2 linked regions of the Salinarimonas sp. genome follow. The main gene of each other region encodes a partner of the protein of the gene in region 2 in a complex. Links are inferred from orthologs where the notes say so. Each region holds a gene or a part of one and is shown on either strand. Other genes may lie near its edges. The genes, in order: secY and secA.

What was found.
Region 1: the proteins of secA (region 2) and secY are in contact, whole or in part, in a crystal structure (PDB 3DIN), measured with the Thermotoga maritima proteins. The link is inferred for Salinarimonas sp. from one-to-one orthologs. Residues at the interface, in WP_004082002.1 of Thermotoga maritima: Glu261, Ala262, Arg263, Lys300, Ala301, Arg302, Thr303, Ile304, Ile305, Leu323, Tyr324, Asp325, Pro326, Val329, Ser330, Tyr333, Ile336, Lys340, Phe345, Val349, Glu363, Phe364, Tyr374, Ser375, Gly376, Gly377, Glu393, Ile395, Thr482, Ser483; in WP_004081795.1 of Thermotoga maritima: Glu108, Gly109, Glu110, Glu111, Ala236, Glu237, Arg238, Arg239, Ile240, Thr241, Ile242, Gln243, Tyr244, Ala245, Arg246, Arg247, Val248, Thr249, Gly250, Arg251, Arg252, Val253, Tyr254, Gly256, Ala257, Ser258, Thr259, Tyr260, Leu261, Pro262.

Annotation. Positions count from the first base shown.
Region 1 is NZ_CP157794.1:3,953,626-3,968,490, forward strand. The notes cover bases 669-3,657. They hold secY (preprotein translocase subunit SecY), read right to left. Parts: upstream 2,839-3,657; coding sequence 1,498-2,838; downstream 669-1,497. Other genes in these bases: ABL310_RS18400 (adenylate kinase), read right to left, coding at 847-1,437; rplO (50S ribosomal protein L15), read right to left, coding at 2,956-3,432; rpmD (50S ribosomal protein L30), read right to left, coding at 3,446-3,631; rpsE (30S ribosomal protein S5), read right to left, coding at 3,643-3,657. Also shown: rpsK (30S ribosomal protein S11), read right to left, coding at 1-159; rpsM (30S ribosomal protein S13), read right to left, coding at 254-622; more of rpsE, read right to left, coding at 3,658-4,203; rplR (50S ribosomal protein L18), read right to left, coding at 4,402-4,764; rplF (50S ribosomal protein L6), read right to left, coding at 4,777-5,310; rpsH (30S ribosomal protein S8), read right to left, coding at 5,345-5,743; rpsN (30S ribosomal protein S14), read right to left, coding at 5,756-6,061; rplE (50S ribosomal protein L5), read right to left, coding at 6,101-6,661; rplX (50S ribosomal protein L24), read right to left, coding at 6,654-6,971; rplN (50S ribosomal protein L14), read right to left, coding at 6,971-7,339; rpsQ (30S ribosomal protein S17), read right to left, coding at 7,498-7,740; rpmC (50S ribosomal protein L29), read right to left, coding at 7,753-7,968; rplP (50S ribosomal protein L16), read right to left, coding at 7,980-8,393; rpsC (30S ribosomal protein S3), read right to left, coding at 8,416-9,159; rplV (50S ribosomal protein L22), read right to left, coding at 9,170-9,550; rpsS (30S ribosomal protein S19), read right to left, coding at 9,552-9,830; and 7 more genes. UniProt on the Escherichia coli protein: The central subunit of the protein translocation channel SecYEG. Consists of two halves formed by TMs 1-5 and 6-10.
Region 2 is NZ_CP157794.1:4,768,416-4,783,678, reverse strand. Bases 4,815-8,201 are described here. They hold secA (preprotein translocase subunit SecA), read left to right. Parts: upstream 4,815-5,190; coding sequence 5,191-8,001; downstream 8,002-8,201. Other genes in these bases: ABL310_RS22150 (peptidylprolyl isomerase), read right to left, coding at 4,815-4,970. Also shown: ABL310_RS22170 (SAF domain-containing protein), read right to left, coding at 1-143; ABL310_RS22165 (hypothetical protein), read left to right, coding at 335-1,234; ABL310_RS22160 (hypothetical protein), read left to right, coding at 1,245-3,257; ABL310_RS22155 (DUF1236 domain-containing protein), read left to right, coding at 3,343-3,978; more of ABL310_RS22150, read right to left, coding at 4,065-4,814; ABL310_RS22140 (AAA family ATPase), read right to left, coding at 8,383-9,477; ABL310_RS22135 (DMT family transporter), read right to left, coding at 9,479-10,363; ABL310_RS22130 (SDR family oxidoreductase), read right to left, coding at 10,459-11,268; ABL310_RS22125 (DUF1702 family protein), read left to right, coding at 11,569-12,597; ABL310_RS22120 (CRTAC1 family protein), read left to right, coding at 12,594-14,528; ABL310_RS22115 (enediyne biosynthesis protein UnbU), read left to right, coding at 14,539-15,263. UniProt on the Escherichia coli protein: Required for protein export, interacts with the SecYEG preprotein conducting channel.

The sequences.
Region 1 (14,865 bases), 820 kb from region 2 along the record:
CTTGAAGCCCATCATGCCGGCGGACGACCAGGAGATCGTGTTGCCCTGCGCGTCGGTGATGGTGATGAGCGTGTTGTTGAACGACGCGTTCACGTGCGCGACGCCGGAAACGATGTTCTTGCGTTCGCGGCGGCGGACGCGGGTGGTGTCTCGAGCCATCTGTCCTCGGTCCTTCTGGCGCGCCCGTCATGCCAGGCGCTCGGGATGAGAGGGGGCGACGACGGCGCCGCCCCGGGAAATCACGCGGTGGCGATCACTTCTTCTTGCCGGCGATCGGCTTCGCCTTCCCCTTGCGGGTGCGCGCGTTGGTATGCGTACGCTGGCCGCGGACCGGCAGGTTGCGGCGGTGACGCAGGCCGCGATAGACGCCGAGGTCCATCAGGCGCTTGATGTTCATCGAGACCTCGCGGCGCAGGTCGCCCTCGACGATGTAGTCGCGATCGATGGTCTCGCGGACCTGGAGGATCTCCGCGTCGGTGAGCTCGTTCACGCGGCGCTCGGCCGGGATCGAGACCTTCTCGCAGATCTCCTGGGCCTTCTTGGCCCCGATGCCGTGAATGTACTGCAGCGCGATGACGACGCGCTTGTTGGTCGGAATGTTGACGCCTGCGATACGAGCCACGTCTCGTCTCCATATGAGCCGCGCGAACCGTTCGGCCGCCGGCGGGTTCGTGATGTCGCGCGTCCGGTGGAGGCCGGCCCTCGCGCGGGTTGGGCCCATTCGGGCCGTGAGGCGAAGCACGCAAAGTCCCGGTCGGCCTCTCGCGAAGCCCGCCGGGACCTGTGTTCGACGCTGGAAGACGGGCCCGTACACGGGTTGACGCGCCACGTCAAGAGCGCATGCGCTCAGCCCGCCTTTTTCTCGAGCAGGGCGACGAGATCGCGGGTGACCTCGTCGATCGGCTTCATGCCGTCGATCTTCTCCAGCTGCCCCTTCTCGGCATAATAGGCCGAGAGCGGCGCCGTCTGCTTCCTGAAGGCTTCGAGACGGGTCTTGAAGACCTCGGGATTGTCGTCCTTGCGCACTTCCTGGCCGCGCTCCTGCATCTCGCGGGCGCGGGTGGCGATGCGGTCGAGGAGCGCGCCCTCGTCCACCACGAACTCGATCACGGCGTCGAGGGAGAGACCCTTCGACGCGAGCATCCGGTCGAGCGCCTCGGCCTGCGCGACCGTGCGCGGGAACCCGTCCAGGATGAAGCCCTTGGCCGCGTCCGGCTCCTCGATGCGCTCGGCCACGATGCCGACCACCACCTCGTCCGGCACCAGCGCGCCGGCGTCGATGAGCTTCTTCGCCTCGAGCCCGACCGGCGAGCCGGCAGCGGCGGCGGCGCGCAGCATGTCGCCCGTCGACAGCTGCGGGATGCCGTGGCGCTCGGAGATGCGCGCGGCCTGCGTTCCCTTGCCGGCGCCCGGCGGTCCCAAGAAGATGAGCCTCATCCCTGTCCCTTTCGCGTTTCCCATGCTCTCGCGCCGGGGGCGCGGCGCGACGCCCGAGCCTCAGCGACCCCGGCGCGCGCCCTTCAGCTTCGCCTTCTTGACGAGGCCCTCGTATTGATGCGCGAGCAGATGCCCGTGCACCTGCGCGACCGTGTCCATCGTCACCGTGACGACGATGAGCAGCGACGTCCCCCCGAGATAGAACGGCAACGCCGCATAGGAAATGAGAAATTCGGGTATCAGGCAAACCACGGTGAGGTAGAGGGCGCCGATCACCGTGATGCGGGTGAGCACGTAGTCGATGTAGTCCGCCGTGCGCTCGCCCGGCCGGATGCCCGGGATGAAGCCGCCGTGCTTTTTGAGGTTGTCCGCCGTCTCAGCCGGATTGAACACGATGGCCGTGTAGAAGAAGGCGAAGAAGATGATCAGCGAGGCGTAGAGCAGCATGAACAGCGGCCGCCCGTGCCCGAGGTAGATCACGATCGTGCTCAGGATGCCGTCGCCGCCCTGCGCCGCCGAGAAGCTCGCCACGGTGGTGGGCAGGAGCAGCAGCGAGGAGGCGAAGATCGGCGGGATCACGCCGGCCGTGTTGAGCTTCAACGGCAGGAACGAGGTCTGGCCGTCGTACATGCGATTGCCGACCTGGCGCTTCGGGTAGCTGATCAGCAGCCGGCGCTGGGCCCGCTCCATGAACACCACGAAGTAGATGATGCCCGCCGCCATGACGATGACGCCGATGATGAACGGCGTCGAGATGGCGCCCTGGCGGCCGAGCTCGAGCAGCCCCGCCGTCGCCTGCGGCAGATGCGCGACGATGCCGGCGAAGATGATCAGCGAGATGCCGTTGCCGATGCCCCGCGCCGTGATCTGCTCGCCGAGCCACATCAGGAACATGGTCCCGCCGGTCAGCGTGATCACCGTCGTGACGATGAAGAAGTAGCCCGGATTGACCACGATGCCGCCCGATGCGGACAGGCCCACCGCGATGCCCCAGGACTGGAACACGGCCAGCACCACCGTGAGGTAGCGGGTGTACTGGTTGATGACCTTGCGCCCGCTCTCGCCCTCCTTCTTGAGGGCCTCCAGCGTCGGCGAGACCGCCGTCAGGAGCTGGATGATGATCGAGGCGGAGATGTAGGGCATGATGTTGAGCGCGAAGATCGCCATGCGCTCCACCGCGCCGCCCGCGAACATGTTGAACATGCCGAGCACGCCGCCCGCGGCCGCCTCGAAGGACTGCGCCAACGCCTCCGGGTCGATGCCCGGGAGCGGGATGTAGGTCCCCAGACGATAGATGATGAGCGCGCCCAGCGTGAACCAGATGCGCTTCTTCAGCTCCTCGGCGCGCGCCAGCGCTCCGAAATTCAAGTTCGCAGCAAGCTGCTCGGCTGCTGAGGCCATCGTCCCCTCCTCGAGGCGCGCCCAAGTCGAAATCGTTCGGTTCTCAGAGCGGAACGGCGGCCTCGCACGCTCGCACGCACGGGCCGCCGCTCGCTGTCGCTCAAGATGGGTTCAGGCTCATGCCTGCGCAACGGCCTCGTCGAGGATCTCGACCGAGCCGCCGGCCTTCTCGATGGCGGCGACCGCCGACTTCGAGGCGCGGTTCACCTTGAAGGTCAGCTTCGCCGAGAGCTCGCCGACGCCCAGGATCTTGACGCCGTCGCGGACACGCGAGCACACGCCCGCGGCGACGAGCGCCTCGACGGTGACCGGCGCATCGGCGGCGAGCCTGCCCGCGTCGACGGCCTGCTGGATGCGGCCGACATTGACCTCGTTGAGGTCGCGGGCGTTCGGGTTGTTGAAGCCGCGCTTGGGCAGACGCCGATAGATCGGCATCTGGCCGCCCTCGAAGCCCTTGATGCGGACGCCGGAGCGGGACTTCTGGCCCTTGACGCCGCGGCCGCCGGTCTTGCCCTTGCCGGACCCGATGCCGCGGCCGACCCGCATGCGTTCCTTGACCGCGCCGGGATTGTCGCGAAGTTCGTTCAGCTTCATGACGTGCGCCTCCTCACTTCTCGACGACGCGCACGAGGTGCTTCACCGCCTCGATCATCCCGCGCGTGGCGGGCGTGTCGGGGAGGGTCCGCGTCCGGTGCAGCTTGTTGAGCCCGAGCCCGATCAGCGTCTGGCGCTGGCGGGCCTCGCGGCGAATGGGCGAGCCGATCTGCTCGACCGTGACGGTCTTCTCAGCCATGTCGCCCTCCCTCAGCCTTCGGCCGACGCGTCGGCGCCGCCGCCGGGACGGCGGGCCTGCAGGGCCGAAACCTTGAGCCCGCGACGAGCCGCGACGGAGCGCGGGCTGTCCTCGGACTTCAGCGCGTCGAAGGTGGCGCGCACGAGGTTGTAGGGGTTCGAGGAGCCGAGCGACTTCGACACCACGTCCTGGACGCCGAGCGCCTCGAACACGGCGCGCATCGGGCCGCCGGCGATGATGCCGGTACCGGCCGGGGCGGCGCGCATCACGACCTTGCCGGCGCCGTGACGGCCCGCGACGTCGTGGTGCAGCGTGCGGCCCTCGCGCAGCGGAATGCGGACGAGCCCGCGCTTCGCCGCCTCGGTGGCCTTGCGGATCGCCTCCGGCACCTCGCGGGCCTTGCCGTGGCCGAAGCCGACGCGGCCCTTCTGGTCGCCGACGACGACGAGGGCGGCGAAGCCGAAGCGACGCCCGCCCTTCACCACCTTCGCGACGCGGTTGATGTGCACGAGGCGGTCGACGAATTCGCTGTCGCGCTCCTCGCGATCCTGCCTGTCTCTTTCTCTCGCCATGATCTCTCTCACTGACGCGGGCGGCGGCTCCCGCTCGCTGCCGGGGATCGGCGCCGGGAGGTGTCCCGCGAGCCCGGAGGCGCGGCGCGCCCCCTCCCCTTCTTGCTTGCCGCCGTCATGGCTCCGCGCGGGCCGGGGCGATGAGCCCTCCCGCGCGGCGCCGTCTCGATGGACCGGTGGGCTATACGCCCCTTCCGATCAGAATTCCAGCCCGCCTTCGCGCGCGGCGTCCGCGAGCGCCTTGACGCGCCCGTGGTAGATGTAGCCCGACCGGTCGAAGACGACCTTGGTCACGCCCGCGGCCTTGGCGCGCTCGGCGACCAGCTTGCCGACCTCGGCCGCCGCGGAGCGGTCGGCGCCGGTCTTGAGCTTCTCGCGCATGTCCTTCTCCAGGGTGGAGGCGGCGGCGAGGGTGTGGCCCTTCTCGTCGTCGATGATCTGAGCGTAGATCTGCTTCGACGAGCGGAAGACCGACAGGCGCGGGCGCCCGTTGGCGACGGCCTTGATGGCCTTGCGGACGCGGGCCTTGCGGCGCGCGACGGCGTCGAGGTTCTTAGCCATGGCTCCCGCTCCTTACTTCTTCTTGCCTTCCTTGCGGAAGATGGTCTCGTCGGCGTACTTGACGCCCTTGCCCTTGTAGGGCTCGGGGCCGCGATAGCCGCGGATCACCGCCGCCACCTGCCCGACGCGCTGCTTGTCGATGCCCGAGATCAGGATCTCGGTGGGCTTGGGCGTCGCGATCTGAATGTCGGACGGGATGTCGAAGTCGATGTCGTGGCTGTAGCCGAGCGCCAGCTTCAGGGTCTTGCCCTGAACCGCCGCGCGATAGCCGACGCCGTTGATCTCGAGCTTGCGCTCGAAGCCCTTCGACACGCCGGTCGCGATGTTCGCGATCATGGCGCGCGAGAGGCCCCACTTCGAGCGGGCCACCTTGGTCTGGTCGCGGGGCTGGACGGCGACGGAGCCGTCCTCCATCGCGACCGACACTTCCTCGGGGACGACGAAGGACAGTTCGCCCTTCGAGCCCTTCATCTTCACGGTCTGGCCGTCCACGGACGCGGTGACGCCCTGCGGGACCGGGACCGGCTTCTTGCCTACGCGAGACATGTCGCTCTCCTTCGGTTCCGAGATCGCCCGCGCGTCAGAAGACGCGGCAGAGCACTTCGCCGCCCACGTTGGCCTCGCGGGCCTCGTGGTCGGCCATGACGCCGCGCGACGTGGACAGGATGACCGTGCCCAGGCCGTCGGCGAACCGCGGCATGGTGTCGATCGACATGTACACGCGACGGCCCGGCTTCGACACGCGCTCGATCGTCTTGATCACCGGAGCGCCGTCGTAATACTTGAGCTCGATCGAGAACTCGGTACGGCCGTTGCCGAACTCCGCCACCGAATAGTCGCGGATGTAGCCCTCGGACTTCAGCACGTCCAGAACCCGCGCGCGGAGCTTCGAGCCCGGGGTCGCCACGCTGGGACGCCGGCGCAGCTGCGCATTGCGGATGCGGGTGAGCATGTCGCCGAGCGGATCGTTGATCGCCATGATGCGTCCTCCTTACCAGCTCGACTTGACCAGGCCGGGGATCAGGCCCCGCGACCCGAGCTCGCGCAGCGCGACGCGCGACATGCCGAGCTTGCGGTAATAGGCGCGCGGCCGGCCCGTCACCTCGCAGCGGTTGCGGATGCGCGTCGGGTTGGCGTTGCGGGGGATCTCGGCGAGCTTGAGGCGCGCCTCGAAGCGCTCCTCCATCGACACCGACTCGTCGTTGGCGATCGCCTTGAGACGCTCGCGGCGCCCGGCCCACTGCTTGGCCATGCGCTGGCGGCGCTTGTTCTTCTCGATATGGGACTTCTTAGCCATGAATTCCTCTCCGGTTTCCGCGTCTGAGGCCCTGCAGCCTCACTGCCGGAACGGGAAATTGAACAGACGCAGCAGCTCGCGCGCCTCTTCGTCGGTCTTGGCCGTCGTCGTGACGATGACGTCCATGCCCCAGATCTGCTCGACACGGTCGTAGTTGATCTCGGGGAACACGATGTGCTCCTTGATGCCCATGGCGAAGTTGCCGTGGCCGTCGAAGGACTTCGGGTTCAGGCCGCGGAAGTCGCGCACGCGCGGCAGCGCGATCGTGACCATGCGGTCGAGGAACTCGTACATCCGCGTCTTGCGCAGGGTCACCTTGCAGCCGAGCGGCATGCCCTCGCGCACCTTGAAGGTGGCGATGGCCTTGCGGGCCCGGGTGATGACCGGCGCCTGGCCGGCGATGAGCGCGAGATCGGAAGCGGCCGAGGAGGCCTTCTTCGAATCCGCGGTCGACTCGCCGACACCCATGTTGATGACGATCTTCTCGATCGACGGCACTTCCATGGGGTTCTTGTAGCCGAACTTCTCGACGAGACCGGGGCGCACCACCTCGTCGTAGTGCTGCTTCATCCGGGGCGTGTAGCCGTTCATCTCAGCCATCGATCAGATCTCCCGAGCGCTTGGCGAAGCGGACCTTGCGCCCGTCGTCCAGAATCTTGAAACCGACGCGGGTGGGCTTGCCGTCCTTCGGGTCGCGCACCGCCAGGTTCGACAGGTGGACCGGCGCTTCCTTGTTGACGATGCCGCCTTCCTGCTGCGCCGTCTGGCGCTGGTGGCGCTTGACGAGGTTGACGCCGCGCACGAGCGCCCGCGTCTCCTTGGGCATGACGCGGACGACCTCGCCGCTCTTGCCCTTGTCGCGACCGGTGAGCACGACGACCTGGTCGCCCTTCTTGATCTTCGCCGCCATCACAGCACCTCGGGAGCCAGCGAGATGATCTTCATGTGGTTCTTGGCGCGCAGCTCGCGCGGCACGGGCCCGAAGATACGGGTGCCGACCGGCTCCTTGTTGTTGTTCACCAGAACCGCGGCGTTCTTGTCGAAGCGGATGACCGACCCGTCCGCGCGGCGGATGTCCTTCGCCGTGCGCACGACGACCGCCTTCATGACGTCGCCCTTCTTCACGCGGCCGCGCGGGATGGCCTCCTTCACGGAGACGACGATGATGTCGCCGACGGAGGCGTACTTGCGCTTCGAGCCGCCCAGAACCTTGATGCACATCACGCGACGGGCGCCGGAATTGTCGGCGACGTCGAGATTCGTCTGCATCTGGATCATGGCTGTGATCCTTTCCTTGTCTCAAAAGGTTTCCGGCGCGAGCGGGATTGCCCGGCCGGACTACTCCTGACGGGGGTCTCGCGCCCCCTGCTCATGATCGCGAGAAGGGCGCTCCCTTACAGGAAGCGCCCGTCCCGCACAACCCCGAAAAACGGGCGTCAGCCCTGCGTCGCCGGCTCCACCAGAGCCCAGCACTTGAGCTTGGAGAGCGGACGGGTCTCCTCGATGAGAACGACGTCGCCGACCTTGGCGGCGTTGTTCTCGTCGTGGGCGTGATAGTTCTTCGTGCGGCGAACGGTCTTCTTCAGCAGCGGGTGCGTGAAGCGGCGCTCGACCTTCACGACGATGGTCTTGTCCTGCTTGTCGCTGACGACGACGCCCTGCAAAACGCGCTTCGGCATGGTGGTCCTTCCTTAGGCCGCGGCCTCGGCGGCCTGCTTCTGGCGCTGGATCGTCTTGACCCGGGCGATGTCCTTGCGGACCTGCGCCACGCGCGCGGTGTTCTCGAGCTGGCCGGTCGCCCGCTGGAAGCGCAGGTTGAACTGCTCCTTCTTCAGCTTGAGGAGCTCGTCCTGCAGCTGGTCGGGGGTCATGGCCTTCAGGTCGGACAGACGCTGGTTCGACTTCATCTCGTCTCTCCTCAATCGGCGATGCGCTGAACGAAGCGCGTGCGGATCGGGAGCTTCGCCGCCGCCAGGCGCAGCGCCTCGCGGGCGATGTCCTCGGCGACGCCGTCGATCTCGAACATGATCCGGCCCGGCTTGACGCGAGCGGCCCAGTATTCGGGCGAGCCCTTGCCCTTACCCATACGGACCTCGGTCGGCTTCGCCGTCACGGGCACGTCGGGGAAGATGCGGATCCAGACGCGGCCCTGACGCTTCATCTGGCGGGTGATGGCGCGGCGCGCGGCCTCGATCTGGCGCGCGGTGACGCGCTCCGGCTCGACGGCCTTGAGGCCGTAGGAGCCGAAGTTCAGCTCCGTGCCGCCCTTGGCGACGCCGTGGATGCGCCCCTTGAACTGCTTGCGGAACTTGGTCTTCTTGGGTTGCAGCATGGCGTGCCTCCAAAGCTCTCGGTCAGGCGCTCTCGCGCTCGCGGTCGCGGCGCGGCCCGCGCTCGCGGTCACGATCGCGATCGCCGCCCGAGCGGCCGCCTTCCTCGGTCATCCGGCGCTCCTGCGCCATCGGGTCGTGCTCGAGGATCTCGCCCTTGAACACCCACACCTTGATGCCGCACGTCCCGTAGGTCGTGAACGCCGTGCCGACGCCGTAATCCACGTCCGCACGCAGGGTGTGCAGCGGCACGCGGCCCTCGCGGTACCACTCCAGGCGCGCGATCTCGGCGCCGCCGAGACGGCCGGAGCAGTTGATGCGGATGCCCTCGGCGCCCAGACGCATCGCCGACTGCACGGCGCGCTTCATGGCGCGGCGGAAGGCCACGCGGCGCTCGAGCTGCTGGGCGATCGAATCGGCGATGAGCGTCGCGTCCGTCTCGGGCTTGCGCACCTCGACGATGTTGATCGTCACCTCGGCCTTGGTCATCCGGCCGACGAGCTTGCGCAGCTTCTCGATGTCCGCGCCCTTCTTGCCGATCACCACGCCCGGACGGGCCGAGTGAATGGTGACGCGGCACTTGCGGTGTGGGCGCTCGATGACGATGCGCGACACGGCGGCCTGCTTGAGCTGCTTCATCAGGGCGTCGCGGATGGCGATGTCCTCGTGGAGCAGGCGGGCATACTCGCCCTTCTGGGCGAACCAGCGGCTGTCCCAGGTGCGGTTGATGCCCAGACGCAGCCCGATCGGGTTGACTTTGTGACCCATGGTCTCCTCCTCAGGCCTCGGCGGGCTGCTCGCGAACCACGATGGTGAGGTTCGAGAACGGCTTCATGATGCGGGCGCCGCGGCCGCGGGCGCGAGCGTGGAAGCGCTTCATCACGAGCGCCTTGCCGACGAACGCCTCCTTGACGACGAGATCGTCCACGTCGAGGTCGTGGTTGTTCTCGGCGTTGGCGATGGCGCTCTCGAGGCACTTCTTGACGTCGCGCGCGATGCGCTTCTTCGAGAACTCGAGATCGGCGAGGGCGACCGAGACCTTCTTGCCGCGGATCAGGCCCGCGACGAGGTTGAGCTTCTGCGGGCTGATGCGCAGCATCCGCAGGACGGCCTTGGCCTCGTTCTCGGGGAGCGAGCGGGTTTGAGCGGGCTTGCCCATGTCAGCGCCTCTTCGCCTTCTTGTCCGCCGCGTGGCCGGAGAAGGTGCGCGTCGGCGAGAACTCGCCGAACTTGTGGCCCACCATCTCCTCGGTCACGTAGACGGGAATGTGCTTCTGACCGTTGTAGACCCCGAAGGTGAGGCCGACGAACTGCGGCAGGATCGTGGAGCGGCGGCTCCAGATCTTGATCACCTCGTTGCGGCCGGACGAGCGAGCCGCCTCGGCCTTCTTGAGAAGGTAGCCGTCGATGAACGGGCCCTTCCAGATCGAACGCGCCATGGCTCTATCCTTACCTCTTCTTCCGGGCGTGACGGCTCGAGACGATGAACTTGTCCGTCCGCTTGTTGGAGCGCGTCTTGCGCCCCTTGGTCGGCTTGCCCCACGGCGTCACCGGGTGACGGCCGCCGGAGGTGCGGCCCTCGCCGCCGCCGTGCGGATGGTCGATCGGGTTCATCGCGACGCCGCGATTGTGCGGCTTGCGGCCGAGCCAGCGGTTGCGACCGGCCTTGCCCATCGAGATGTTCATGTGGTCGGGGTTCGAGACCGCGCCCACCGTGGCGAAGCACTGCCCGTGCACCAAACGCTGCTCGCCCGAGGTCAGGCGGACCGCGACGTAGCCCTGGTCGCGCCCGACGATCTGGGCGTAGGACCCGGCGGAGCGGGCGATGGCGCCACCCTTGCCGATCTTGAGCTCGACGTTGTGCACGATCGTGCCGACCGGGATGGCGGACAGCGGCAGGGCGTTGCCCGGCTTGATGTCCGCCTTCGCGCCCGAGGTGACCGTGTCGCCGGCGGCCAGGCGCTGCGGCGCGAGGATGTAGGCCTGCTGGCCGTCCTCGTACCGGATCAGCGCGATGTAGGCCGAGCGGTTCGGGTCGTACTCGATCCGCTGCACGCTCGCGACGTCGCCCAGGCGCGCGCGGCGCTTGAAGTCGACGATCCGATAGGTGCGCTTGTGGCCGCCGCCGCGGAACCGGACGGTGATCCGGCCGGTGTTGTTGCGCCCGCCCTTCTGGGACAGGCCCTGCGTCAGCGCCTTGACCGGCTTGCCCTTGTAGAGGCCCTTCCGGTCGACGATCACGAGCTGGCGAAGGCCGGGCGTGATCGGCTTGAAGCTCTTCAAAGCCATGATGACGTTCCCTTCCTCACAGGCCCGTGGTGACGTCGATGGAGTGCCCCTCCTCGAGGGTCACGATCGCCTTCTTGACGTCCGAGCGACGGCCGCGGATGCCACGGAAGACCTTGTTCTTGCCCTTGGTCACGAGCGTGTTGACTGCCTTGACCTTGACGTCGAACAGCTTCTCCACCGCGGTCTTGATCTGCGGCTTGGTGGCGTCGATCGCGACCTTGAAGACGACCTTGTTCTGCTCGGACAGGTTCGTCGACTTCTCCGTGATCACGGGAGCGATGATCACGTCGTAATGGCGTGGATCCATGCTCATTTGAACCGCGCCTCCAGCGCGTCGACGGCCGCCTTGGTCAGCACGAGCTTCTCGCGGCGCAGGATGTCGTAGACGTTGATACCCTGGATGGGCAGCACGTCGATGTTCGGGATCGACCGCGAGGCGAGCTTGAAGTTCGCGTCGAGCTCGGCGCCACCGATGATCAGCGCATTCGTCAGCGCGAGCTTGGCGAAGCGCTCCTTGAGCGCCTTCGTCTTCGGCTCGGTCGCCTTGATGTCGTCGACGACGATCAGGGCCTCGGAGCGCGCCTTGGTGGAGAGCGCGTGGCGGAGCGCCAGCGCGCGCACCTTCTTCGGCAGGTCGTGGGCGTGCGAGCGCACGACCGGGCCGAAGGCGCGTCCGCCGCCGCGGAACTGGCCCACGCGCGCCGAGCCGTGGCGAGCGTTGCCGGTGCCCTTCTGGCGGTAGACCTTCTTTGTCGTCCGGGCGATCTCGCCGCGGTTCTTGACCTTGTGGGTCCCGGCCTGGCGCTTGGCCAGCTGCCAGCGGACCATGCGCTGCAGGATGTCGGCGCGCGGCTCGAGACCGAAGATCGCGTCGTCGAGCTCGACCTCGCCGGCGCTGCCGCCGTCCAACGTCGTGATCTCGAATTTCATCACGCGTTCTCCTCGCTCTGGGCCGGAGCCTCGGGGGCCTCGGCCGCGCCGTTCTCACGATACTTGCCCGGCATCGGCACGTCCGCCGGGAGCGCGCGCTTGACCGCGTCGCGCACGAAGATCCAGCCGCCGTCGCCGCCGGGGACGGCGCCCTCGACCAGGATCAGCCCGCGCTCGGGATCGGTCTGCACGACACGCAGGTTCTGCGTGGTGACGCGCTCGACGCCGAGATGACCGGGCATCTTCTTGCCCTTGAAGGTCTTGCCCGGGTCCTGGCGGCCGCCCGTCGATCCGATCGAGCGGTGCGAGACCGACACGCCGTGCGAGGCGCGCAGGCCCGCGAAGTTCCAGCGCTTCATGCCGCCGGCGAAGCCCTTGCCCTTCGAGGTGCCCGTCACGTCGACGAACTGCCCCGGGACGAAGTGGTCCGCGGTGATCTCCGCGCCGACCGGGATCAGCGCGTCCTCGGACACGCGGAACTCGGCGAGCTTGCGCTTGGGCTCGACCCGAGCCACCGCGAAGCGGCCGCGCTCGGCCTTCGACACGTTCTTGACCTTGGCCCGACCGACGCCGACCTGCAGCGCCACGTAACCGTTCTTATCCTTCGTCCGATGAGCGACGACCTGGCACTGGTCGAGCTTGAGGACGGTGACCGGAACATGCTCGCCGGCGTCCGTGAAGACGCGGGTCATGCCGACCTTCTGTGCGATGACGCCTGAGCGCATGTGCGTTTCCTCTCGGCGTGTGAATGCCTGACGCTCGAAGCCGGACGGCCTCAGAGCTTGATCTCCACGTCCACGCCCGCGGCGAGGTCGAGCTTCATGAGCGCGTCCACCGTCTGGGGAGTGGGGTCCACGATGTCGAGGACACGCTTGTGCGTGCGCATCTCGAACTGCTCGCGGGACTTCTTGTCGATGTGCGGCGAGCGCAGCACCGTGAAGCGCTCGAGGCGCGTCGGCAGCGGGATGGGCCCACGAACCTGCGCCCCCGTCCGCTTCGCGGTCGACACGATCTCGCGCGTCGAGGCGTCAAGCACACGATGATCGAACGCCTTGAGGCGGATGCGAATATTCTGACCGTTCATGGGTTGCCCCGTTATCCTTCGCTAGCCCTCGGCGGGCGATCCCGCCGCGGGACGGAAAACGCGGCCGCGCCGTGGCGGCCGCGCTTCCACCTGCCTCGTGCCTCAGTCCAGGACCGCCGCGACGACGCCGGCGCCGACGGTGCGGCCGCCCTCGCGGATGGCGAAGCGCAGCTTCTCCTCCATGGCGATCGGCGCGATCAGCTCGACCTCCATGGCGACGTTGTCGCCCGGCATCACCATCTCGGTGCCCTCGGGCAGCTTCACCATCCCGGTCACGTCCGTCGTGCGGAAGTAGAACTGCGGACGGTAGTTGTTGAAGAACGGCGTGTGGCGCCCGCCCTCCTCCTTGGTGAGGATGTAGGCCTCGGCCTTGAACTTCTTGTGCGGCTTCACCGAACCCGGCTTGCACACGACCTGGCCGCGCTCCACGTCCTCGCGCTTGGTGCCGCGCAGCAGGACGCCGACGTTGTCGCCCGCCTGGCCCTGATCGAGCAGCTTGCGGAACATCTCGACGCCCGTGACGGTCGTCTTGACGGTGTCGCGGATGCCGACGATCTCGACTTCCTCGCCCACCTTGATGATCCCGCGCTCGACGCGGCCCGTCACCACCGTGCCGCGGCCCGAAATCGAGAACACGTCCTCGATCGGCATCAGGAACGGCTGGTCGATCGGGCGCTCCGGCGTCGGGATGTACTCGTCCACCGTCGCCATCAGCGCGAGGATCGCCTGCTTGCCGATCTCGGGGGACTTGTCCTCGAGCGCCATCAGGGCAGAGCCCTTGGTGATCGGGATGTCGTCGCCGGGGAAGTCGTACTTCGACAGGAGCTCGCGGATCTCGAGCTCGACGAGCTCGAGCAGCTCCGGATCGTCGACCATGTCGACCTTGTTCATGAACACGACCAGCGCCGGCACGCCGACCTGGCGCGCCAGCAGGATGTGCTCGCGCGTCTGCGGCATCGGGCCGTCCGCCGCCGACACGACCAGGATCGCGCCGTCCATCTGCGCCGCGCCCGTGATCATGTTCTTCACGTAGTCCGCGTGCCCGGGGCAGTCGACGTGCGCGTAGTGACGGTTCGTCGTCTCGTACTCGACGTGCGCCGTCGAGATCGTGATCCCGCGCGCCTTCTCCTCGGGAGCCTTGTCGATCGCGTCGTAGGCCGTGAACGTCGCCCCGCCGGTCTCAGCCAGCACCTTCGTGATCGCAGCCGTCAGGGACGTCTTGCCGTGATCGACGTGGCCGATCGTCCCGATGTTGCAGTGCGGCTTCGTACGCTCGAATTTTGCCTTAGCCATGGTGGCACCCAGTCGTTCTTCAAGTTGTCTGCGGGAAGAGGATCAGGCGAATTTCGCCTGAACCTCGGCGGCCACGTTCGACGGAACCTGCTCGTAGTGATCGAAGAGCATGGTGTAGTTCGCGCGGCCCTGGCTCATGGAGCGCAAGGTGTTGACGTAGCCGAACATGTTCGCGAGCGGCACGAAGGCGTTGATCACCACCGCGTTGCCGCGCATGTCCTGGCCCTGGATCTGGCCGCGACGGGAGTTCAGGTCGCCGATGACGGAGCCGGTATATTCCTCCGGCGTCACGACCTCGACCTTCATCACCGGCTCGAGCAGGACCGAGGCGCCCTTCTGCAGGGCCTCGCGCATCGCCGCGCGGGTCGCGATCTCGAACGCCAGCACCGAGGAATCCACCTCGTGGAAGGCGCCGTCGATCAGCTGCACCTTGAAGTCGACGATCGGGAAGCCGGCGACGACGCCCGCACCCATCACCGAGTTGATGCCCTTCTCGACGCCGGGGATGTATTCCTTCGGCACCGAGCCGCCGACGATCTTCGACTCGAACTGGTAGCCGGCGCCCGCCTCGTTCGGCTCGACGACGAGCTTGACGCGGGCGAACTGGCCCGTGCCGCCGGTCTGCTTCTTGTGGGTGTAGTCGATCTCGGCCTTGCGGGTGATCGTCTCGCGATAGGCCACCTGCGGGGCGCCGACATTCGCGTCGACCTTGTAGGTGCGGCGCAGGATGTCGACCTTGATGTCGAGATGCAGCTCGCCCATGCCCTTGAGGATGGTCTGGCCGGACTCGGTGTCGGTCGAGACGCGGAAGGAGGGGTCCTCGGCCGCGAGCTTGGAGAGCGCGATGCCGAGCTTCTCCTGGTCGGCCTTGGACTTCG
Region 2 (15,263 bases):
TCGGCGATGGCCGCCACCTCGAGCCCGGGAATGGTCGGCACCTGCGCGAGGAACATCGCCCCAAACTTGCCGGCCCCGATCAAGGCGACGCGGACGGGGCGGTCCTCCGCCGCGCGCGCGGCGGCGAGGGCGTGGAGATTCATGGCGGGCGGCTCCTCCGGTGGGTGTTTTCGGGGGAGGATAGACGGGGGGAGGCGGTGGCGGAAGGGTCCGCCGCGAGTACACGGATGGCGGCTATTGCCAAGGCTCGCGCAACCTGATCTAGTCGCGCCGAACGGGGGCAAGGCGGTGCCGCTCATGCGAGCGGCGGCGTCGACGATGTGTCGATTGCGCGATGGATTTCACGAAGGCACCGTTCCAGGAGCATGCCCGCCGGCTCGAGGCCGACGCGGAGCCGCCGACCCGGGCGGTGGGCGAGAACTACCGGATCGAGGAGAACGTGTCGGCGGAGCGCCTCGCGCATTTCGAAGCCGAGACGGGATACACCGACGACCTGAAAGAGGCCGCGCGGGACTACTTCGATCTCCACATCCAGGGCGAGGCCCGCGGCGCGCGTCCGACGACGTTCGATCCCGACCTGAACGCCGGAGCGCTGCTCGGCGACGACGTCGAGCCGCGGCAGAAGATCGTGCGGCTCGAGCGCATCGACGAGCTCCTGTCGAAAAGCGGGTGGACGTACGCGCAGCTCCAGGATGCGCACACGAGCAGAGACGCCGCTACCCTGTCCGCCTTCGTCGCGCTGTTCGAGACCTTCCCCGGCGAGCGCCCCGCCTTCGCGGCCTTCAAGAGCGAGGTCGAGGCGGACGTCGGGCGCGACGATTGGCTGGAACGGCTCTGCGAGCGCTTCGGCCTCTACCATCACTTCGGCACCGAGCCCCGCCAGTTCGCCCTCATGGAGTACACGGCCGGGGAGGTGCTCGCCCATGCCGGGGACGGCGGCATCGACCGGCCCTTCGCGCTCGCCAGCGTGCTCGAGAGCCGCGAGAACCCGGCCTTCCACCCCGTGCCCCGGGCGACCGCCAACGGTTTCGCCGTGGATCTGGGGACGGACGCGCCGTCGCGCCCGCTCGTGCGCGAGATCCTGCACGTGCGCATGCCGTACAAGGCCGCGCACGTGAAGCGAATCGCCGAGTCCCGCGTTAACGGAAAGCCTGATATCCTCGCGGCGCGGGCGGTCCATCTCGACCGTGTCCGCGCCGGGACGCGGCGCGCCGATTTCGGGCACGCGGCATGAAAGCGACCGCATGAGCGTTGCGCAGACAGTATCGGTGCTCGACACGCGCTTCGCCGCGGACCTGCTCGCGCGGCCGGAGGAGGCCTTGCGCGACCTCGTCGCGGGGAAGGCCGCGCTCGGCTACTTCGCCGCCGGAGAGCCGGTGGACATCGTCGCGGACCTCGTTGCGGAAGGCGGCGAGGATTACCGGGCCGCCGTCGACCGCGGGGCGGCGGCGTTTCTCGATAGCGCGCGCAGGACGCTGCTCCAGCAGAAAGGGGCATCCTTCCGGCTCGGCGTTATCCGGCTGGAGCGCCTCCTCGCCATCGTCCGCCGCGTGCTTCCGCGCGACACCGTCGTCGACCTGCGGCGGCGCTACGACCTCTGGCAGCCGTTCTTCGCGAATTTCGTGATCGACCGCAGCCTCGACCTGCGCCGCGAGTTCTATCGCACGCTGGCTCTGAGCCAGGACGCCGCCGCCGAGGCGGGGATCGAGGCGCGGGGGCTTATGCCGCTGTGGCTGTCGCTCTGCGCCGAGGCGGGCGGGAGCTACGACGAGAGCTATCTCGCGGTCGGGCTGCTGGGCCTGCGGCGCATGCCTCTCGGCGAGGAATTCAGCGCCAACGAGGATTTCGTGCTTCAAGGGCTGGCGCGCTGGGGCGCGCGGCAGAAGGTGGCGTGGCGCGTCTTCGAGCGCGAATGGCGGCTCGTGGAGAACGCCTATCCGCGCTCGGACGATTTCTGGCGTGAGCGGGTCTCACGGGTGATCGCGGCGACCGAGGGCGAGATCCGCCAGCGGACGGAGGGCGCCGAGGAGACGTTCCCCGCCGCGGCGGGGTGGCGGGAGGATCTCGATCTGCCCGCCGGCGAGGGCGGCGTGCGGCAGCTGCGCGGGGGCGGGGCGCTGGAGCCGCCAGCGGCGCACGATCGTCAAGCGATCCTCGACCGGGTCGGGCAGCCGCTGTCGAGCGTGTCCAGCGACATCGAAACGCTGATGCGCGGCCACCGCCGCTACGCCGACCGGACCGGCGACGTCTTCTACCTCGTGCGCACGGCCTGCAACATCGGCATGAACCTGCTGCGCAAGGACCCTGGGCCGGAGCGCGCCGCGCGCGGGGCGCAAGCCGTCGCCCTCGCCCGCCTCGCCTTCGAGTACGATCCGCGCAACGTCTACGCCTGGGCGCTGCTGCGCGACGGGCTGGAGCATGCCGGCCGGCTCACGGCGGCGGAGCGGATAGGGTGGGAGGCGATCCGGCGCTTTCCCGAAAACCCGCAATGGCGCACACAGCTCGCCAAGCTCCTCGCCGACACGCTCGACCGGCCGCACGAGGCGGCCGCGCTGCTGCGCGAGGCACGCGCGCTCTTCCCGTACGATCCCTTCATCCACAACCAGCTCGCCACGATCCTCGCCGACGATCTCGGCGAGCGGGCAGCCGCCGTGCAGGTCCTCGAAGACGCCCGCGCCGCCGGCGCGGCGAACGAGGCGACCGGCGATCTGCGCCGCAAGCTCGCGAACGGCCGCAGGCTGCGCGGCCGGCGCAATCCCACGGCGGCGGTCGCGGGCGTCGAGGATACCGACGATACCTTCGCCCTTCCCGCCGCGGAGGCGCGCAAGCGGCTCTTCCGCCTGGAAGCCGGCCTCGACGGACCCGACGTCCTCGCCGCCTTCCTGCGCACGGCCGAGCCGGACCCCTACGTCACCTGGGCCGCCGCCCGCGCCGGCCTCGACGGCCCGCCGATCGACACCACCTTCGCCATCGCCTTCGAGCGCGCGCTGCGCGACGCCACGCCCTCGCGGCTGAAGGCGCTCGTCGCCTCGACGCTGCCGCGCAGCGAGCAGGCGATCGTCGAGGCGCTCGCGGCGGCGGACGATCGGGTCGTGCCGTTCCTGCGCGCGAAGGGCCGCGGCCGCGCGCCCGCGTGCGGCGAGCCCATCCACATCGACCTCGACCGCCCCGACATCCTCCTCCTGCGCGACCGCGCCGGCGCGACCCTGTCGCTGGACACCGCCCGGCTCCAATCCGGCAGTCTCGAAGCCGCCTGAGCCCTTGCTCCCCGGCATGGGAACGCGTCCTCCCCTCTCGCGTTCGCTCGCCCGATCCTGTCACAGGACGGAAGGAGTAATGCTCATGACCCGTACCCTCTTCCTCGCCGCCGCGAGCGCCGCCGCCATCGGCCTGGCCGCGCCGGCCTCCGCGCAGGTCGCCGCCACGGCGACGACGGACCTGAACATGCGCGCCGGGCCCGGCCCGAACTACGAGGTGGTGGACGTCATCGACGGCAACGACGCGGTCACCGTGGTCGGCTGCCTGCCCCAGTCGGCCTGGTGTCGCGTGCAGTACGAGGGCCGGGAGGCCTGGGCCTACGGCGACTACCTGTCGGCCACGGTCGAGAACGCCCCCGTGATCGTCACCCAGCGCCGCGAGATCGTGCCGGAGGCCCAGTGGGACCCGGTCACCGCGACGGGCGCCGTCGCCGGCGAGGTGGTCGGCTCGATCATCGGCGGGACCGTCGGCGCGGTCGCCGGCGCCGTCGGCGGGGCCATCGAGGGCTTCACCGCGCCGCCGCCGCCGGTGCGCACCTACGTCTACGAGAACCGGGTGGATCCGGTCTATCTCGAGGGCGAGGTCGTGGCCGGGGCCGGCCTGCCGCCGGCCGTGGGCCTACGCCCGATCCCGGAATACGAGTACGAGTACGCCTACGTGAACGGCGTGCCGGTGCTCGTCGATCCGGCCACGCGCCGCGTCGTCTACGTCATGCGCTGACGCGCGCGTCCACCTTTAAACGAGAGCGCCCCGCCGGTCGGCCGACCGGCGGGGCGTTTCGCGTCTCTCGGGCCGGTGCGGCAGGCTCACTGAGCCTGCGCCGGCGCCTCGCCGTCCGCGGGGTCCTGCCCCGGGCGCTCGACGGTGGCGCCGTCGCGCAGCGAGAGGATCAGCTCCTGCTGGGCGCGGCGGGCGAGGAAGGTCTCGATCTGCTCGCGCATGTCCTCGAAGGCCGGGGTGGGCTGCTCGCGGCGCTCCTCGACCTTGATCACGTGCCAGCCGAACTGGCTCTGCACCGGCTCGGACACGCCGCCCGGCTCGAGCGCGAAGGCCGCCTCGGCGAAGGGCGCGACCATGCGGTCCCTGGTGAAGAAGCCGAGATCCCCGCCCTCGCGCGCCGAGCCCGGGTCCTGCGACAGCTCCGCCGCGACGGCCGCGAAATCCTCGCCGGCGGCGACGCGCTCGGCGGCGGCCTTCGCCTCCTCCTCGGTCGGCACGAGGATGTGGCGGGCGCGCACCTCCTCCTGCGGCTCGATGCCGGCGACCGTCTCCTCGTAGAGCGCGCGCGCCGCCTCCTCGGTGACGGCGGCGGCGATGGTCTCCTCGAGCAGGGCGGCGAGCAGCACCTTGTCGCGCTGGTAGGCCATGTTGCGGGCGAAGGTCTCGGTCTCGGCGAGGCCGGCGTTCTCGGCGGCGCGGGCGGCGAGCTTGAGATCGACGAGGTAGCCGATCAGCACGTCCCGACGCTGCTCGGCGCTCATGCCCGGCAGCGGCAGCGCCGGGTCCTCGGCGACGAGCGCGAGATCCGCTTCCGTGATGGTCACGCCGTCCACCGTGGCGACGACGGCGTCCGGATCGACCTCGGCCGCGGCGGGCGCGGCCGGAGCGGCGGTCTCGGCGGCCTGATCCTGCTGCGCGAACGCGAGCGTCGAGGCCGACGCGCCGAGCGCGAGCGCCAGCGCGAGGCGGGGGAGAAGGGGGAAGCGGGACATGCAAGTACCTCGACGGCGCGGGCCCGCGCCTTTCTTTCGAACCGAACTGCGCTTGGTCTGACCCATCGCGCGGGGCAATGCAAGGGAAGCGGTGGCAAGCGGCCCCTTCGCCGCCCCCTTCGCGCGGGCGCCATCCTTTCGGATGCGCTCCGCGATGATTAGGTCTATATAGCGCGCGACCCATGCCGCATTCGACGACCACGACAGACGACAGGACCCCATGTTCGGCGCATTCGCGAAGAAGCTCTTCGGCACGGCCAACGACCGACGCCTGAAGTCGTACGCCCCGCGCGTCCAGGCCATCAACGCCCTCGAGAAGGAGCTCGAAGGCCTCTCGGACGACGCGCTGCGGGCACGCACGGAAGACCTCAAGGCGCGCGTGGCCAAGGGCGAGAGCCTGGACGACGTGCTGGTCGACGCCTTCGCCACGGTGCGCGAGGCCGGCAAGCGCGTGCTCGGGCAGCGGCATTTCGACGTGCAGCTGATCGGCGGCATGGTGCTGCACGAGGGCTCCATCGCCGAGATGAAGACCGGCGAGGGCAAGACGCTGGTGGCGACGCTCGCCGTCTATCTCAACGCGCTCGCCGGCAAGGGCGTGCACGTCGTCACGGTGAACGATTACCTCGCGCGGCGCGACTCGGAGTGGATGGGCCGCATCTACCGATTCCTGGGCCTCACCGTGGGCGTCATCGTGCACGGGCTCGACGACCAGCAGCGCAAGGCGGCCTACGCCTGCGACATCACCTACGGCACCAACAACGAGTACGGCTTCGACTATCTGCGCGACAACATGAAGTACGACTTCGCCCAGATGGTGCAGCGCGGCCACGCCTACGCCATCGTCGACGAGGTCGACTCTATCCTCGTCGACGAGGCGCGCACGCCGCTGATCATCTCCGGCCCGCTCGACGACCGGTCGGACCTCTACCAGGCGGTGGACAAGATCATCCCGGCGCTGACGCCGGAGCATTACGACCTCGACGAGAAGCAGCGCGCCGTCTCGCTCTCCGAGGCCGGCACCGAGCGGGTCGAGGCGCTGCTGCGCGAGCACGAGCTGCTCAAGAGCGACGATCTCTACGATGCGCAGAACGCCACGCTGGTCCACCACCTGAACCAGGCGCTGCGCGCCCACAAGCTGTTCACCCGCGACAAGGACTACATCGTCCGCAACGGCGAGGTGGTGATCATCGACGAGTTCACCGGCCGCATGATGCCCGGCCGGCGCTATTCGGAAGGGCTGCACCAGGCGCTGGAGGCGAAGGAGAGCGTCAAGATCCAGCCGGAGAACCAGACGCTCGCCTCGATCACCTTCCAGAACTATTTCCGGCTCTATTCCAAGCTCGCCGGCATGACCGGCACGGCCTCCACCGAGGCGTCCGAGTTCGCCGAGATCTACGCTCTCGACGTCGTCGAGATCCCGACCAACAAGCCGATCGCCCGCCTCGACGAGGACGACGAGGTCTACCGTACGGTCGAGGAGAAGTACGCGGCGATCATACACGACATCGGCGAGGCCTCCGCCAAGGGCCAGCCTTCGCTGGTCGGTACGACCTCGATCGAGAAGTCCGAGCTCCTCGCCGCCCAGCTGAAGCAGGCCGGCTTCACCCAGATCGACTTCGCCGACCCGAAGGCGCTCGAGCCGCTCTACACCGCCGCCCGCAAGGGCGAGCCGGCCAAGAGCTTCGCGGTGCTCAACGCCCGCTTCCACGAGCAGGAGGCCTTCATCGTCGCGCAGGCCGGCGTGCCGGGCGCGATCACCATCGCGACCAACATGGCCGGCCGCGGCACCGACATCCAGCTCGGCGGCAACGCCGACATGCGCATCGGCGTCGAGCTCGACGGCATGGAGGAAGGCGAGGCCCGCGCGGCGCGCGAGGCGGCGATCCGCGAGGAGGTCGCGGCCTTCAAGCAGCGCGCGCTCGGGGCCGGCGGCCTCTACGTCATGGGCACGGAGCGCCACGAATCGCGGCGCATCGACAACCAGCTGCGCGGCCGCTCCGGCCGCCAGGGCGACCCGGGCCGCTCGAAGTTCTTCCTGTCGCTGCAGGACGACCTGATGCGCATCTTCGGGTCGGACCGCATGGACGGCATGCTCACCAAGCTCGGCCTCGAGCAGGGCGAGGCGATCGTCCATCCCTGGATCAACAAGGCGATCGAGAAGGCGCAGTCCAAGGTCGAGGCGCGCAACTTCGACATCCGCAAGAACATCCTCAAGTACGACAACGTCATGAACGACCAGCGCAAGGTCGTCTTCGAGCAGCGCCGGGAGTTCATGGGCGAGGAGAGCGTGCGCGACACGATCGACGAGATGCGCGAGAGCGTCGTCGACGACGTCGTCGCCCGCCACATCCCGGCCGACGCCTATCCCGAGCAGTGGGACGTCACCGGGCTCGACGCCGAGGTGCGCCGGCTGCTCAACCTCGACGTCCCGGTGATCGACTGGGCCAAGGAAGAGGGCATCGCCGACGAGGAGATGCGCGAGCGCCTGCAGAAGGCCGCCGACGAGTCCTACCAGGCGCGCGTCGACAAGAACTCGGCCCAGGTGATGACCTACGTCGAGAAGCAGGTGCTGCTGCAGAGCCTCGACCAGCTCTGGCGCGAGCACATCGTCACGCTCGAGCACCTGCGCCAGGTCATCGGCTGGCGCGGCATGGCCCAGCGCGACCCGCTCAACGAGTACAAGTCCGAGGCCTTCCAGCTGTTCGAGGGGCTGATCGGGCGCCTGCGCGAGCAGGTCACGGCGCAGCTGATGCGGGTCGAGGTGGTCTACCAGCGCCCGCCCGAGCCCGAGCTGCCGGAGATGGAGGCGCACCACGCCGACCCCGTCACCGGCGAGGACGAGATGGCGGCGGGCGGCACGACGGGCCTCGGCTCCCCGGGCGCGGCCGGGGCCGCCGCGGGCGTCGGCGCGATCGCCACCGAGAACCGCGACCCGACCGACCCCAACACCTGGGGCAAGGTCGGCCGCAACGAGCCCTGCCCCTGCGGCTCGGGGAAGAAGTTCAAGCACTGCCACGGGGTGCTGGCGTAAGGCGGGGGCGTAGGCGGGGGCGTTTCCGGGGAGACCCACCGCGTGTCGAGAGCGGGCGCCCGACGTTTTCCTTTCCCGTAGGGGAAGGTGGCGCGCCGCCGCAGGCGGCGTGACGGATGGGGTGCGACGCGAAGCGACGCGTTCCGCGAAGCGGAAGCTCCCGGCGGCCGACGGTCTCGCCCGTCGATTTCGGCTTCGCCGAACGCGCGTGCCGCGCGCCCCATCCGTCACCGCGCTTCGCGCGGCGACACCTTCCCCTACAGGGGAGGAGAGGGTTCGGCGCGCCCGACGCGCGCTCTCGACGAGGCTCTGCGCGAGCGGCGCGGGACGGTGTGTGAATCGGCCGGCCCGTTCGCGCGAGGGGAGACCTTCGTCACCCCCTCACCGCACCACCACCACCCGCTCCGCCGCCCGCGTCAGCCCGGTATAGAGCCAGCGCCCGCGGTGCTCCCGGAAGGCGAAGCTCTCGTCGAACAGCACAACGTCGTCCCATTGCGAGCCCTGCGCCTTGTGGACGGTGAGCGCGTAGCCGTAGGTGAACTCGTCCGATTCGCGCCGGGCGGCGTAGGGCAGCGCGTCCTCCGTGCCCTCGAAGAAGGCGCTCGGCACCTCGACCTTCACCGTGTGGCGCGGGTTCTCCTCGGGCGAGACGCGCATGACGACGAGGTCGCGATTGGGCCAGTGCTTCGCCTCCTGCACGCTCCACAGGCCGCCGTTGAGGAGGCCCTTGGACTTGTCGTTGCGCAGGCAGACCAGCTTCTCGTCGGCGGCGGGATAGGGGTCGCGAAAGCCCTTCAATTCGCGGATGCGGCCGTTGTAGAGCCGGCGGGTCTTGTTCATGCCGACCAGCACCTGGTCGGCGCCCATCACGGTCTGCGGGTCGATCTCGCCGCGGCGGATGACCCGGCTCTCGCCGAAGCTCCCGTAGTCGAGCCGCCCGCCGTCGCGGATCAGCATGGAGAGGTGCACGATCGGGTTGTCGGCCGCCTGCCGGTGGACCTCGGTGAGCATCATTTCGGGCTCGGCCTCGGTGAAGAAGCCCCCGCCCTTCACCGGCGGCAGCTGCGCGGGGTCGCCGAGCACCAGCACCTTCTTGCCGAAGGAGAGCAGGTCGCGGCCGAGCTCCTCGTCCACCATCGAGCACTCGTCGATGACGATCAGGTCCGCCTTCGCCGCCGGCCCCGACTTGTTGAGCGTGAAGAGCGGGCCCGCCTCCTCGTCGCCCTCCCGCGAGCGGTAGATCATGGCGTGGATCGTGGAGGCGTCCGCGCAGCCCTTGGAGCGCATCACCGAGGCGGCCTTTCCGGTGAAGGCGCCGAAGGCGACGTCCCCGTCGACGTGCTCCGCCACGTGGCGGGCGAGGGTGGTCTTGCCCGTGCCGGCGAAGCCGAACAGCCGGAAGACCTGCGGCTCCCCCTCCTTCAGCCAGGCGTCGACCGCCCTCAAGGCCGCGTCCTGCTGTGCCGACCAGGACATGTCACGCCTCCCGCGTGGACGGCGCGCGGGCCGTCTCCGCGCGCAGGTTGACCAAAATGCCGCCGACGATGATCGCCGCGCCGGCGAAGACGAACGGGTCGAGCGGCTCGGCATAGAGCATCAGCCCCACCACCGCGATGAGGGGAATGCGCAGGAAGTCGAGGGGCACGACCATGATGGCGTCGCCGTTGCGATAGGCGTTGGTGAGGCACCAATGCGCCGTGAAGCCGGCGATGGCCAGCGCGACGAGCGGCAGGACGGGCGCCTCCGCGAGCCGGGCGAGGTAGCCAGCCTTCGCGCCGGCGAGGTTGAGCGGCAGCTGCATGGCGTTCATCGAGACCAGGATCGCGTAGGTGCTCTCCGTGCGGGTGAGGCTCTTCGTGGCGATGGCGGTGAGCGCGAAGCAGAAGGCGGCGAAGAGCACGACGAGGGCCGGCCAGCCGATCTCGCCCATGCCAGGACGCACGATCACCAGAACGCCGAGAAAGCCGAGCCCGATGGCGAGCGCCCGCGTGCGGGTGAGCCGCTCGCCGAGCAGCAGCACGGCGAAGAGCGCGGTGAGCGCCGGCGCGGTGAACTCGATGGCGAAGACGACGGCGAGCGGCAGCAGCGTCACGCCCACGGTCCAGGAATATTGCCCGGCGAAGTGGACGAGGTTGCGCTGGACGTGGCGCCCCAGGCGCCGCGGCAGGATCTGCCCGCGCAGCCGCGGCAGGAACAGGGCCGCGGCGAGCAGCCCCGCGAGGCCGGCCGCGTTGCGGAAGGCGAGCATCTCGAAGACGGAGAGCGCGCCCGAGAGCTCGCGCACGGCGACGGCGATCGCCGAGAACGAAAGGAGCGCTCCGGCCATCCAGAGCACCACGGCCGTGACGTTGCGCTGCGTCATGCGGGCGAAACCGAACGTATCGAGAACGCCGTCTTAGCGCGGATCGTCGGCGAGGGATAGGGGGAAAGTGCGGGAGGGGGGTGAGAGGCCCGCCCTCACCCCTCCCCAGCCGGGGACGGCGCGGCGCCGCCGGCGAGGATGCCGCCGTCGAGCACCAGCTCCGCGCCGGTCATGTAGGGCGCCTCGTCGGAGGCGAGCATCACGGCGAGCGCCGCGACCTCCTCGGGGCGGCCGAAGCGCTTCATCGGGCAGTCGGCGATGGCGGCGGCCTCGCGGGCGGCGCGCTCCGGGCCGGAGCCGAGGACGGCCTCCCACATCGGCGTCATGATCGCCGCGGGGCAGATGGCGTTGGCCCGGATCGCGAGGCCCTGCTCGGCGCAATAGAGCGCGACCGTCCGGGTGTGGTTGCGGATCGCCGCCTTGGAGGAGGCGTAGGCCGCAGCCCCCGGAATGCCGACCATCCCCGAGCGCGAGGCGATGTTGACGATGGAGCCCCGTCCCGCCGGGCGCATGACGCGGATCGCGTGCTTGCAGCCCAGGAACACGCCGTCGAGATTGGTCGCGTGCACCGCCCGCCAGTCCGCGAGGGAGGCGTGCTCCGGGTCGTGCGGGACCATGCCGGCTTCGAAGCCGGTGATGCCGGCATTGTTGACGACGACGTCGATCCTGCCGCGGGCGGCGACGAGGCCGTCCGTCGCCGCGATCCAGTCCGCCTCCTCGCGCACGTCGAGCCTGGTGTGCGCGGCGCAGGGCCCGAGCGTGGCCGCGAGCTCCCGGGCGCCCTCCTCGTCGATGTCGGTGACCAGCACGAAGGCGCCCTGCGTCGCGAAGGCCCGGGCGATCGCCGCCCCGATCCCGCGGGCGGCGCCGGTGACCAGAGCGACCTTGGCGGAGAGGCGGTGCATGGGCGGGCTCCTTCGATGGGGCGGGCGGGCGCGCGGCGATGCGGTGGGGGGCTCTTACGCGGTTCGAGGCGCGGGGTCGAGCGCGAAGCCTTGCCGTCCGAGGGACGCTGGCATGCGCGGGGGGAGGGGCCGCCTCGGCGCCGCCCGTCGCCGCGAGGGCGCCGTGATCGCGTGGTGAGGCCGCCGAGGCCGCCCCGGGAGAACCACGCCACCGCGCGGCGAGGATCGGTGCAGGACGGGGCGCTAGCATCCTTGGGTCGCAGGAGCCGGGCAGGGTCCAGCGAGCACCGGGAGGGACCGATGCAGGAGCGCGCGGCCGAGGTCGATCTCGTCTTCGCGAAGGACAGGGGCGCATCGCCGCACGAGGCCGGGCGGCCGCCGCGGCCGACGGGGCTGCGCCGTCTCGCCGCGCTCGACCCGCGCGAGGCGGAGTTCGCCCGGCGCGGCTTCCCCCCGTGCGAGCCCTCCGCGCAGGGCCGCCTCGAGGCGATCGGGCGGGCGTTCATCGCGGGCTACGGGCGCGCGCTCGCCGACGCCAACCCGCCGGCGCTCCTGCGCTTCGCCGAGGAGGACGGCGCGCGTCGCGGCTTCGTGATGGAGGGCGCGGCCATGGGCGCGGCGATCGCCGACGCGCTCTCGTGGCGCGGGGCGCGGCTCGGCGGCCTGCTGGCGCAGGCGGGCCCGCGCTACGGCTACCTCCTGCATGTCGGCGCGGGCTGGGCGATGGCGCGGCTGCCCTGGCGACGCGGCGTCATCCGCCGGGCGCTCGACCCGGTGCATCATTGGCTCGCGGACGACGGCATGGGCTTTCACGATCTCTATTTCCATCACGGTCGCGTTCTCGCCGGCTGGCGGCGCGTGCGCGGGGCGGGCTACGCGCCGCGGGCCTATGCGCAGGGCCTCGGGCGCGCGCTCTGGTTCCTCGGGGGCGCCGACCCGCAGGCGGTGCGCCGGCTCGTCGCCGCGATGCCGCAGCACGAGCGCGCGGACCTGTGGTCCGGCGTCGGGCTCGCCTGCGCCTATGCCGGCGGCGCCGATCCGCAGGCCCTCGCCGCGCTCGCGGCGACGCTTCCCGCGGACGCGCGGGCGGGCTTTCGGCAGGGCTGCGCCTTCGCCGCCGAGGCGCATGCCTGCGCCGGCCCCGCGCCCGCCCATGCCGCCGCCGTGATCCGCGCCCTTCTCGGGGCCGAGCCCGCTGCCGTCGCCGCCCTCGTGCGTGCCGAGCGCGCACGGCTCGACGCGAGCGCGGCCGGGCCGACGCCCCCCTACGAGCGCTGGCGGCGAGCCGTTCAGCGCCGCCTCGACGGACTTCCCGGAGACGGCCGATGAGCCTCCTGATCCAAGCCCACGCCGCGAAGCTCGCCACCGCCGGCGTCGCGGCCGTCCTCTACGGCTTCGCCACGCCCTCGAACTGGACGCCGGAGGAGCGCGCGGCGGCGCGGGGCGGGCTCGTCCTGGAGGCGCACGCCCTCGCGCCGGCCGACAACGGCCGCCCCCTGCGCGGCATCCGCGAGGTCCACCCCGACATCGCCCATATCGACGCCTGGATCTCGTCGGTCGGCGCCGCGGTGGCGCTGGGCGACGTCGACGGGCTGGGGCGCCCCGCCGACCTGTGCCTCGTCGACCCGCGCAACGACAGCGTCTCGATCCTCCCCGCGCCGGAGACGGGCGAGCGCTACGCGCCCTTCGCGCTGGCGACCCCGACGGAGGGCTACGCGCCGCACACGATCGCCCCGATGGGCTGCCTCCTCGCCGACGTGAACGAGGACGGCCGCACCGACGCGCTCGTCTATTATTGGGGCCGCACGCCCGTCGCCTTCCTGCGCAACGGCGCGCCGCGGCCGGCGACGGCGGCCTTCGATCCGGTGGAGATCGTGCCGGAGCGCGAGATCTGGAACAGCAACGCCGCGCTCCTCGCCGACATCGACGGCGACGGCCATCCCGACCTCGTCGTCGGCAACTACTTCCGCGACGGCGACCGGGTGCTCGACCCCACGGCGACCGACGGATTCGCCATGCAGCACTCGATGTCGCGCGCGGCGAACGGAGGGCGCAACCGGCTTCTGCTCTGGAGCGGCGCGAGCGAGACCACCGTGCGTTACCGCGACGCCAGCGCCGCCTTCGACGGCGCCATGGCCCACGGCTGGACGCTGGCGCTCGGCGCCCGCGATCTCGACGGCGAGGCCGTCGAGGCCGGCCACGTCGACGCGGCCTACGCGCAGCTGCCCGAGCTCTATCTCGCGAACGATTTCGGCAACGACCTCCTCCTCCTCAACCGCTCGCGCCCGGGCGCGCCGCGTTTCGTGCGCGCCGACGGCCGCCGGGGGCCGGCGACGCCCGCCTCGCAGCGCCTGGGACGCGACTCGTTCAAGGGCATGGGCGTCGATTTCGGCGACGTCGTCGGCGACGGGCGCCCGGCCATCGCAGTGAGCAACATCTCCTCCGCCTACGCGCTGCTGGAGAGCCACTTCCTGTTCGTCGCCAGCGGCGAGGCGGCCGATTGGGCGCGCGGCGTCGCGCCCTACGTCGACGAGGCGACGGCGCGGGGCACCTGGACCTCGAGCTGGGCCTGGGACCTCAAGTTCGCCGACCTCCTCAACAGCGGGCGCCCGGCGCTCCTCCAGGCGATCGGCTTCGTCGCCGGCGAGCGCAACCGCTGGCCGGAGCTGCACGAGCTCGCCATGGGCAACGACGAGCTCCTGGCCCATCCCGCGAGCTGGCCGCGCTTCGGGCCCGGCGACGACCTTTCGGGACAGAGCCACGACCGGCTGTTCATGCCGGACGCCGAGGGTCGCTTCGTCGACGTGTGGCGCGACCTCGGCCTCGCCGAGCGCACCGTCTCCCGCGGCATCGCCACGGGCGACGTCTACGGCGACGGCCGGCTCGCGGTGGCCATCGCCCGGCAATGGTCGCCCTCGCTGTTCCTGCGCAACCTCACGCCCGATCCCGGCGCGGCCGTCGTCCTCGACCTGCGCCTGCCCGGCGCGGTGGCGGGCACGCGCCCGGCCATCGGCGCGGAGGCGCGGGTGACGCTCGCCGACGGGCGGATCGTCACCGGCTTCGTCGACGGCGGCTCCGGGCACGGCGGCAAGCGCGCGCCCGAGATTCATCTCGGGCTCGGGGCGGCGGGCGACGACGTCGCTCACGCCGTCGAGATCGCCTGGCGCGACGAGACCGGCGCCCATCGCCGCACCCTGTCCCTGACCCCCGGGCGGCACCGGATCGTGCTCGATCCCGCCGCTCCGTCGTCCGAGCCCTGAGGAGAGCGGCATGGCAACGGTCCTCACCCGCGACGTCGCGCACGCCCCCGCTCCGGTGCGGGCCGCGAAGCCGTCCGTGGCCCAGCGCTGGTATTCGGAGAAGCGGCTCACCGGACTCTCGCGCTTCGCCATCGCCATCACGGTGCTCAACGTGCTGGGGCATACCTGGCTCGGCTTCGAGCAGGCCTGGATCACCCCCTTCGTGGCTCTGGCCGCGACCTACGGGACGGATCTCCTCGGCGAGACGATCGAGGCGCGGATGCAGGGGCGGGCGGCGCGCTATCGCGGCTCCTTCGGCGCCCTCGTCACCTTCCTCCTGCCCGCGCACATCAGCGGGCTCGCCGTCGGCATGCTGCTCTACGCCGTCGACAATTTCGCCGCGATCGCCTTCGCCGGCGCGGTGGCGATGTCGTCGAAATACGTGTTCCGCGCCGTGGTCGGCACGAACGCGCAGGGGCGGCCGCAGACGCGCCACTACCTCAACCCCTCCAATTTCGGCATCACGGTCACGCTGCTGCTGTTCCCGACGGTGGGGATCGCGCCGCCCTACATGTTCGCCGAGAACACGTCCGGCATCCTCGACTGGCTGCTGCCCTGCCTCGTGATCGTGACGGGCTCGCTGCTCAACACCAAGGCCACGGGCCGCATTCCGCTGATCCTGGCCTGGCTCGGGGCCTTCGCGGCGCAAGCCGTGCTGCGCGGGCTCTGGCACGGCACGCCGATCGAGGCCGGGCT